2 linked regions of the Dinghuibacter silviterrae genome follow. The protein of the gene in region 1 interacts with the protein of each later gene in a pairwise test. Links are inferred from orthologs where the notes say so. Each region holds a gene or a part of one and is shown on either strand. Other genes may lie near its edges.

Region 1 (3,595 bases):
GCCGAATCCCTCGAACGCGTCTTCGACATCCACTACCTCGCCAAACAGTCCGACAAACAACTCGTCGTTTACCTGTCGATGGCCTTTGGCAATCCCTACGGTGACGCCTACTCGAAGGACATCGTCTACCACTGGGCCCAAAAGCTCGCCCACATGGGGATCACCAGCATATCCCTGGCCGACACCGTAGGGTTGGCCAGTCCTTCCGATATTTTTCACCTCACCAAACACGTCGTGGACGCGCTCCCTGAAATGGAGATCGGCGTCCACCTCCACAGCCGCCCGGGCGAGGTCTCCGAAAAGGTCGCCGCCGCCCTTGACGCCGGCTCCCGCCGTATCGACGGGGCCATCGGTGGATTTGGCGGGTGTCCTATGGCGCAGGATGAGCTCGTGGGGAACCTGGATACGTCCGATATAGTTTCCTACCTGCATGCGCATGGGTACGAAACGCATATCAATGGCGAAGCCCTGGACGAGGCCAGGGCTTTCGCGGGGACGATCTTTGTGTAGGGCGGCGCCGACGGCTGCGCGGCACCGCGCCGTGCGTGTGCACACGGCTACGCGCCGCGCGCGGCGGCTACTGGCTCGTAAATTTCTGTAGCAAGCCCGGCAAGGCCGAGGTAATAGCCCCGGATACTTCCGGGCTCAGCCCGAATTTTTCGGCGAGGCTGTTGACGCCCCCGTCGAGTGCACTGGTCAGGGCGCTTCCCCCACCGAGGGCACCCAGCAAGCCGCCGCCCGCACCGCCTTCACCCGCCTGGTTAGCTACGTGTTGGGCAATTTCATTGTGCAACGCCTCTTGCTGGTCGGCAGGCAATGCCGCGACCTGGGGATTGTCTGCCAGATGATCCTTAACCGCTTGTAAAATTTCGTCAAACATTTTTTTGAATTGAGGTGTTTATAATGTTTGAAATATACGAAAATTAGGCACCGCCGAGTTCCACAAGTTTCTCGAAAACGACTTCGTATTCGCCGTTGAGACGCTCGATAGCGGCGACCGTGTCCTTATAGGCTTTTTCCGTCTCCTGGAACCTGGCGGCGTTGGCGTATACGTCGGGGCTGCCGAGGGCGGCTTCGAGCTCGGCCTTGCGGGCGTTGGTTTTCGCCAGTTCGGCTTCGACCTGCTCGAAACGGCGTTGGTGTTTTTGGAGCTCTTTTTTGGCTTCTTTGTCGATGGGCTCACCCCCAGGTTTTGGCGCGGGGGCGCTGACCTTCGGGGCGGGTGACGGAGGTGGGGCCGGTGCGGCGGCGGTTTTCGCCGCGGGCTCGTTCGCCGCGGCTTTGCCACTGCCCTTGCGGGGCGCAGCACTCTCCGCGGCGCGGGCCGCCATGCGGTTTTTCCAATCCACCCATTCCTCGTAGTGACCGACGAATTCTTTGATCTGGTGGTTCTCGTCGATTTCCCAGATTTTGTTGGCGGTCTTTTGGACGAAATAGCGGTCGTGGCTGACGAGGAGGAGGCTGCCTTCGTAGCGGTTTAACGAATCGATGAGGAGGTTGACGGAGTGCATGTCGAGGTGGTTGGTCGGTTCGTCGAGCAGGAGGAAGTTGGCCTTGCTGACGATGACTTTGGCCAGCGCGACGCGGGCTTTTTCGCCGCCGGACAGGACCTTGATTTTCTTTTCCACCTCATCACCGCTGAACAGAAAACAACCCAGTAGGGTGCGCAATTCGAACTCCGTCTTTTGCGAGCCGCAGTGCAACATTTCGGCGAGCACGGTCTGGTTGACGTCGAGGGCTTCGAGCTGGTGCTGGGCGTAAAAGCTTTCCACGACGTTGTGGCCCCAGACGCGTTCCCCGGTAAAGGGTTCCGTTCCGGCAATGATGCGCAGGGCGGTAGATTTACCCCGTCCATTGGCACCAATGAGGGCGATCTTGTCGCCCCTGTTGATCTCGGCGTCGGTATGTTCGAGGATGACGTTATTGCCAAAGGCTTTGCTGACGTCTTTGAGCGTGACCAGGATCTTACCGGGTTGTTGGTTGACGGAAAAGTTGATGCGCAAGTCGGGACGCTCGACCTTGACATCCTCGATACGGTCAAGTTTGTCGAGGCGTTTCATGGCGCTTTGCGCTGCGGCCGCTTTGGAGGCCTTGGCTTTAAATCGCTCGATAAAACGTTCCTGCTGGCGGATATAGTCCTGCTGGTTTTCGAAGGAGCGTTGCTGAAGCTCCGTCCGAAGGACTTTTTCCTCCATATAGTAGGAATAATTCCCTGAATAGATATGGAGCTGTTGCTGGTAGAGCTCGACGATCTTGGTGACCATGCGGTCGAGGAAGTACCGGTCGTGGGAAATGATCACGACGGAGCCCTGGTAGTGGACGAGGTATTTTTCCAGCCATTCAATGGACGGGAGGTCAAGGTGGTTGGTCGGTTCGTCCAAAAGGAGCAAATCGGGTTTTTGAAGAATCATTTTGGCGAGCAGGACGCGCATCCGCCAGCCCCCGCTGAACGTTTGATACGGGCGTTCGAGGTCGGCGTTGTTAAACCCAAGCCCCTGCAGGACTTCTTCAGTCTTGTGGTGGATGTTGTACCCGTCCAGCGTGTCGATCTCGTGGAGTTTTTCGGAATACTCCATGAGGAGGGCTTCGTCTTCTTTTTGCTCCAATATTTTACCCAACTCCTCGATTTCCTTTTCGAGTTGGAGGACGCGTTCGAAGGCACCCATCGCCACCCTCAAAACGGATTCACTGGTGTCGAAGCTGAGGAGGTCCTGGTGCAGGTAGCCGATGCTGGTTCCCCGGCCGCGAATGACTTCACCTTTGGACGGGCTGTATTCTCCCACGAGTACTTTCAAGAGGGTAGACTTGCCTGTCCCGTTATACCCGATCAAACCGATCCTTTCCCCCGGATGGATATGCCAGGTGGCCTCTTTTACAATCAAACGGGCACCGAATTCAAAGGTTACGTTTTGTAAGCCTGCGAGCATGATTTTAACTTTAAGCACGCAAAGTTACGCCCCTTAAATCCATTACCTTTATAAAAATTTGCCTCGCCATGCGTCGTTTCGTCCCGGCCGTCTGTATCCTGCTTGCCGCCCTGGCCTGTAACAACAAAGACAAGGAAGCCACGCCGCCGGCCCCCAAGCCGCAACCGGTCAAAGAAGGCAAGTATTCCGCCGCTTTCGGACAATCCCTGGACGGGATGATGACGAGCTACGAAGGCCTGGTCACAGCTTTTGCCAAGGGGGATACGGGACTGATCGGCCAAAACGGGCGTGTGTTCATGACAACGCTGGACAGCCTTCATTTTACGGACTTTGCGGTGGATACCCTGGTTTTTCAAACGGCCACCAGCCAGTTGTCGGATACCCGCACCGAGCTAAAAGGGTTGCTCGGTGAAGCTACACTCGCGTCCCGGCGGCAGGAGCTGAATATGGTTTCCCAGGACTTGTACGACCTGTTGCGCACGGTGCGGTATGACCGGAAAACCCTGTACCTGACCGAATGTGCGACTGCCCTGGGGGATGACAATCCGGGGGACTGGATCAGCCCGGTGGGGGATACCACGCGGATCATGAATCCCTATCTGGGGGCTGTGGGGTGTGCGCAGATCAAGGATTCGCTGCCGGAGCACCCGTAATCACCCGTTCATCCG
Region 2 (3,712 bases), 2.0 Mb from region 1 along the record:
GCCGGCTTCGCCGCCTTCTCATCAATCTGCGCCACAACCGCACCAATTTTTACCGTCTCCCCCTCTCCTACGCGCGTCTGCAAAACACCTGCCTCGACGGCGTTGAGCTCGAAGGTGGCCTTTTCGCTTTCCAGCTCGGCAATCACCTCATCCCGCTCTACATAGGCGCCTGTCTGTTTCACCCATTTCGTCAAAGTAACTTCGCTGATGGACTCCCCTACTGCAGGGACTTTAATATCGGTCATATACTACGATTGGTTCTACACTTAAATATTGAAAGCCGTGTCGATGATCTCTGCCTGTTCCTTGTTGTGCACCTTGCCGTAACCGGTAGCCGTGGATGCGCTGGCCTGGCGGCTGATGACGCCGAAGGGGATCCCCTTGAGGTTCATCTGCAGGAAGGAAGCGGCGCCCATGTTGAGCGGCTCTTCCTGTACCCAGAACCAGGTCGCTTTGGCGTACTGCTTGTACAGCGCTTCGAGCTGACGGTAGGGCAGCGGATATAGTTGTTCGAGACGGACGACAGCCACGTCCCGGCGCTTGTCCTTCTGTTGTCTTTCCAGGAGTTCGAAATAGATCTTTCCGCTGCAAAGCAGTACTTTTTTCACGTCTGCTTTTTTCACAAAGGAGTCGTCGAGCACTTCCCGGAAACCACCTTTCAGAAATTCATCCATGGTGGAATAGGAACCGGGGTGCCGGAGGTTGGCCTTGGGGGCGAAGTTCACCATGGGTTTGCGGAACGGCCAGGTGAGCTGGCGCCGGAGGGCATGGAAAAAGTTGGCGGACGTCGTGATGTTCGTGACGACCATGTTGTATTCCGCACAGCTTTGTAGAAAGCGTTCCATCCGCGCACTGGAATGGTCCGGTCCCCCGCCTTCGTACCCGTGGGGCAATAACATGACCATCCCGTTCTGGGTCGTCCACTTTTGTTCGGCGCTGGTCACGTATTGGTCGATGACGGTTTGGGCACCGTTGACAAAGTCTCCGTACTGGGCTTCCCAAAGCACCAGGGCGTTGGGGCTGCCGAGCGCGTATCCGAACTCGAAACCGAGGACGGCAAATTCGCTCAGGAGGGAATTATAAATCCGGAAAGCCCCCTGGTTGTCCTGGAGGTGCCCCAGGCGGTTGTATTCCGCATTGGTGTTTTCGTCATAGATCACCGCGTGACGGTGGGAGAAGGTGCCCCTTTTGACGTCTTCACCGCTGAGACGGACGTCTTTTTGCTCGACCAGCAGGCTGCCGTAGGCGAGGAGCTCACCCGTGGCCCAGTCGACCTTGCCTTCGGTTTCGAACAGCTTGATCTTGTCCTGGAGGAGCTTTTCGACCTTTTTCAGGGGTTTGAATTCCGCTGGCCATTGCATGATCCCTTTGAACAGGGCGCGGAACTGTTCCTCGGCGATGGCGGTGTCCGGGGATTGTTCGAAATCGGCGGGCTGGGCCTTTCTCAGGGCCTGCCATTCCAACTCGGGTTTTTGGAACGTATAGGGTTTGGGGTGCTGCTTGATCTCGTCGAGGCGTTTTTGCAGCTCGTCCCAGAATTGCTTTTCCATTTCCTTCGCCAGGTCTTTGGCGTCGGCTTCACCGTTCGCGAGGAGGTATTGCGTATACACTTCGCGGGGGTCCGGGTGTTTGTCGATCAGGGCGTAGAGCTGGGGCTGGGTGAACTTGGGCTCGTCCCCTTCGTTGTGGCCGTGGCGGCGGTAGCACACCATGTCCAGGAAAATGTCCTTGTTAAACTTTTGACGGAAAAGGGTGGCCAGCGTGGACGCCTTGACCACGGCCTCGGCGTCGTCGCCGTTGACGTGGAGGACGGGCGCCTTGACCATGGACGCGATAGAGGTACAATAATCGGCGCTGCGGGCGTCGTCAAAGTCGGTGGTAAAACCGATCTGGTTGTTGATGACGAAGTGAAGCGTGCCCCCGACATAGTAGCCCCTCAGGTTCCACATCTGGAGGAGTTCGTAGATGACCCCTTGCCCGGCCACGGCGGCGTCGCCATGGATCAGGATGGGCAGTATTTTGTCAAAGTCGCTGTCGTACAGGATGTCGGCCTTGGACCGGGAAAAACCCGCCACCACGGGGTCGACGACCTCCAGGTGGGAGGGGTTGGGGCAAAGCTGGAGGTTGACCTTTTTCTCGCCCCCGTTGGTATACTCACCCCGGAAACCCAGGTGATATTTTACGTCCCCGCTGCCCATGGTCGAGTCCGTGGGCACCTGGCCTTCGAATTCGCTAAAGATCTGCTCATAGGTTTTCCCCATGATATTGGCCAGGATGTTCAGACGGCCGCGGTGCGCCATCCCGATCACCACTTCCTGCACGTCGTTTTCCGCCGCCGTATGGATGATGGCGTCCATGGCGGGAATCGTGCTCTCGCCTCCTTCCAGGCCAAAACGCTTCTGACCGATATATTTGGTATGAAGAAACTTTTCGAAGATCACGCCTTCGTTGAGCTTTTCCATGATCCGGCGCTTCTGGTCGAGGGGCACGGGCTGCTGCAGGTCGGTTTCCACCGCCTTGGTCATCCAGTCCAGTTGTTCCTGGTCGTTGATATACGTGAACTCGATCCCGATCGAACCGGTGTAGACCTTTTTGAGGAAGGCCACAATCGATTGCAAGGTGGCTCGCCCCAGGTTGATAAACCGGCCTGCTTCAAATTCGGTAGAGAGGTCCGATTCGCTGAGCCCGAAGTACTTGAGGTCCAGGTTGGCGTGCCGGTCCTTGCGCTCGCGGATGGGGTTGGTCTTGGCGACCAGGTGGCCTTTTTTCCGGTAGGCCAGGATGAGCTGGTATACGGCAAATTCCTTGTCGAGGGCGCCGGGCGCCTTGCCATTGAGGGCGGGGGCGGCAGGAGCCCCGGTGGATACGGCAAAATCAAAACCTTCAAAAAATTTTCTGAACTCCGGATCGACACTCTGGGGATCTTTGGCGTACTGCTGATAGAGCCCTTCCACATAGGCCGGGTGCGACTGTGTAATGTACGAAAAGTCTTGCATGAGAAATTGGTATATACTGTTGTTAACCAACAGCTTAACATAAGTTAAGAGACAAACGGCTACGCGTTTGGCCTTGCAAATATCGGTCAAAATTCTGTCATAACGCCGGGGGGTGAAACCAGATTATATTATTTTTCTCCGGCCGGGGCTTGTTCTTTTACCGAAAACGCCTACCTTTGCCCTCCTAAATTTACCGGACAAAAAATAATAGTGACTCATGGCTAATCATCAGGCAACAAAAAAAGACGTACGTCAGGCCGCCAAGCGCAGGGAAAAGAATCGCTATCAGGGTAAAACCACCCGTAACGCGATCCGGGACCTGAAGGCTGTCACGGATAAAGCTGCCGCCGCGGGGAAACTGCCCGAGGTGATCGCCATGATCGACAAGATGGCGAAGAACGGCATCATCCATAAGAACAAGGCATCCAACCTGAAGAGCAAGCTCGCCATCCGCGTCAACAAGATCGCGTAAGGAGAAGCCGCTCACGTATAAGTTATTTGGAAGTCCCGAAAAATTCGGGACTTTTGATTTTTGTGTCCGCCGTAACTGACAATTTACGGCGGACACAAAAATCCGCTAACTATGGGCCTTCGGCCAGCCGGCCCGTGGCCGGCTCTAATTTTTACGTATGAGACATTTGCTTGCATTCCTGCTCCTTTGCGGCACCGCCAGCGCCCAGGTCACTTCCTTCGAACGGTCGAACGGCCTTGCCACA

Evidence for each region. Proteins that work in one complex are often made in the same cells at the same time.
Region 2: the proteins of EDB95_RS16195 (region 1) and EDB95_RS07915 interact in binary tests that used the Escherichia coli proteins (3 or more experiments, as listed by UniProt). The link is inferred for Dinghuibacter silviterrae from one-to-one orthologs.

Annotation. Positions count from the first base shown.
Region 1 is NZ_SODV01000001.1:3,762,524-3,766,118, forward strand. What follows is about bases 426-3,409. They hold EDB95_RS16195 (ABC-F family ATP-binding cassette domain-containing protein), read right to left. Parts: upstream 2,928-3,409; coding sequence 924-2,927; downstream 426-923. Other genes in these bases: EDB95_RS16185 (hydroxymethylglutaryl-CoA lyase), read left to right, coding at 426-510; EDB95_RS16190 (hypothetical protein), read right to left, coding at 578-880; EDB95_RS16200 (DUF3347 domain-containing protein), read left to right, coding at 2,996-3,409. Also shown: more of EDB95_RS16185, read left to right, coding at 1-425; more of EDB95_RS16200, read left to right, coding at 3,410-3,580. UniProt on the Escherichia coli protein: Genetic data indicate it may be involved in ribosome assembly or function.
Region 2 is NZ_SODV01000001.1:1,767,314-1,771,025, reverse strand. The notes cover bases 67-3,327. They hold EDB95_RS07915 (2-oxoglutarate dehydrogenase E1 component), read right to left. Parts: upstream 2,997-3,327; coding sequence 267-2,996; downstream 67-266. Other genes in these bases: rpsT (30S ribosomal protein S20), read left to right, coding at 3,214-3,327; odhB (2-oxoglutarate dehydrogenase complex dihydrolipoyllysine-residue succinyltransferase), read right to left, coding at 67-245. Also shown: more of odhB, read right to left, coding at 1-66; more of rpsT, read left to right, coding at 3,328-3,468; EDB95_RS07905 (M14 family metallopeptidase), read left to right, coding at 3,626-3,712. UniProt on the Escherichia coli protein: E1 component of the 2-oxoglutarate dehydrogenase (OGDH) complex which catalyzes the decarboxylation of 2-oxoglutarate, the first step in the conversion of 2-oxoglutarate to succinyl-CoA and CO(2).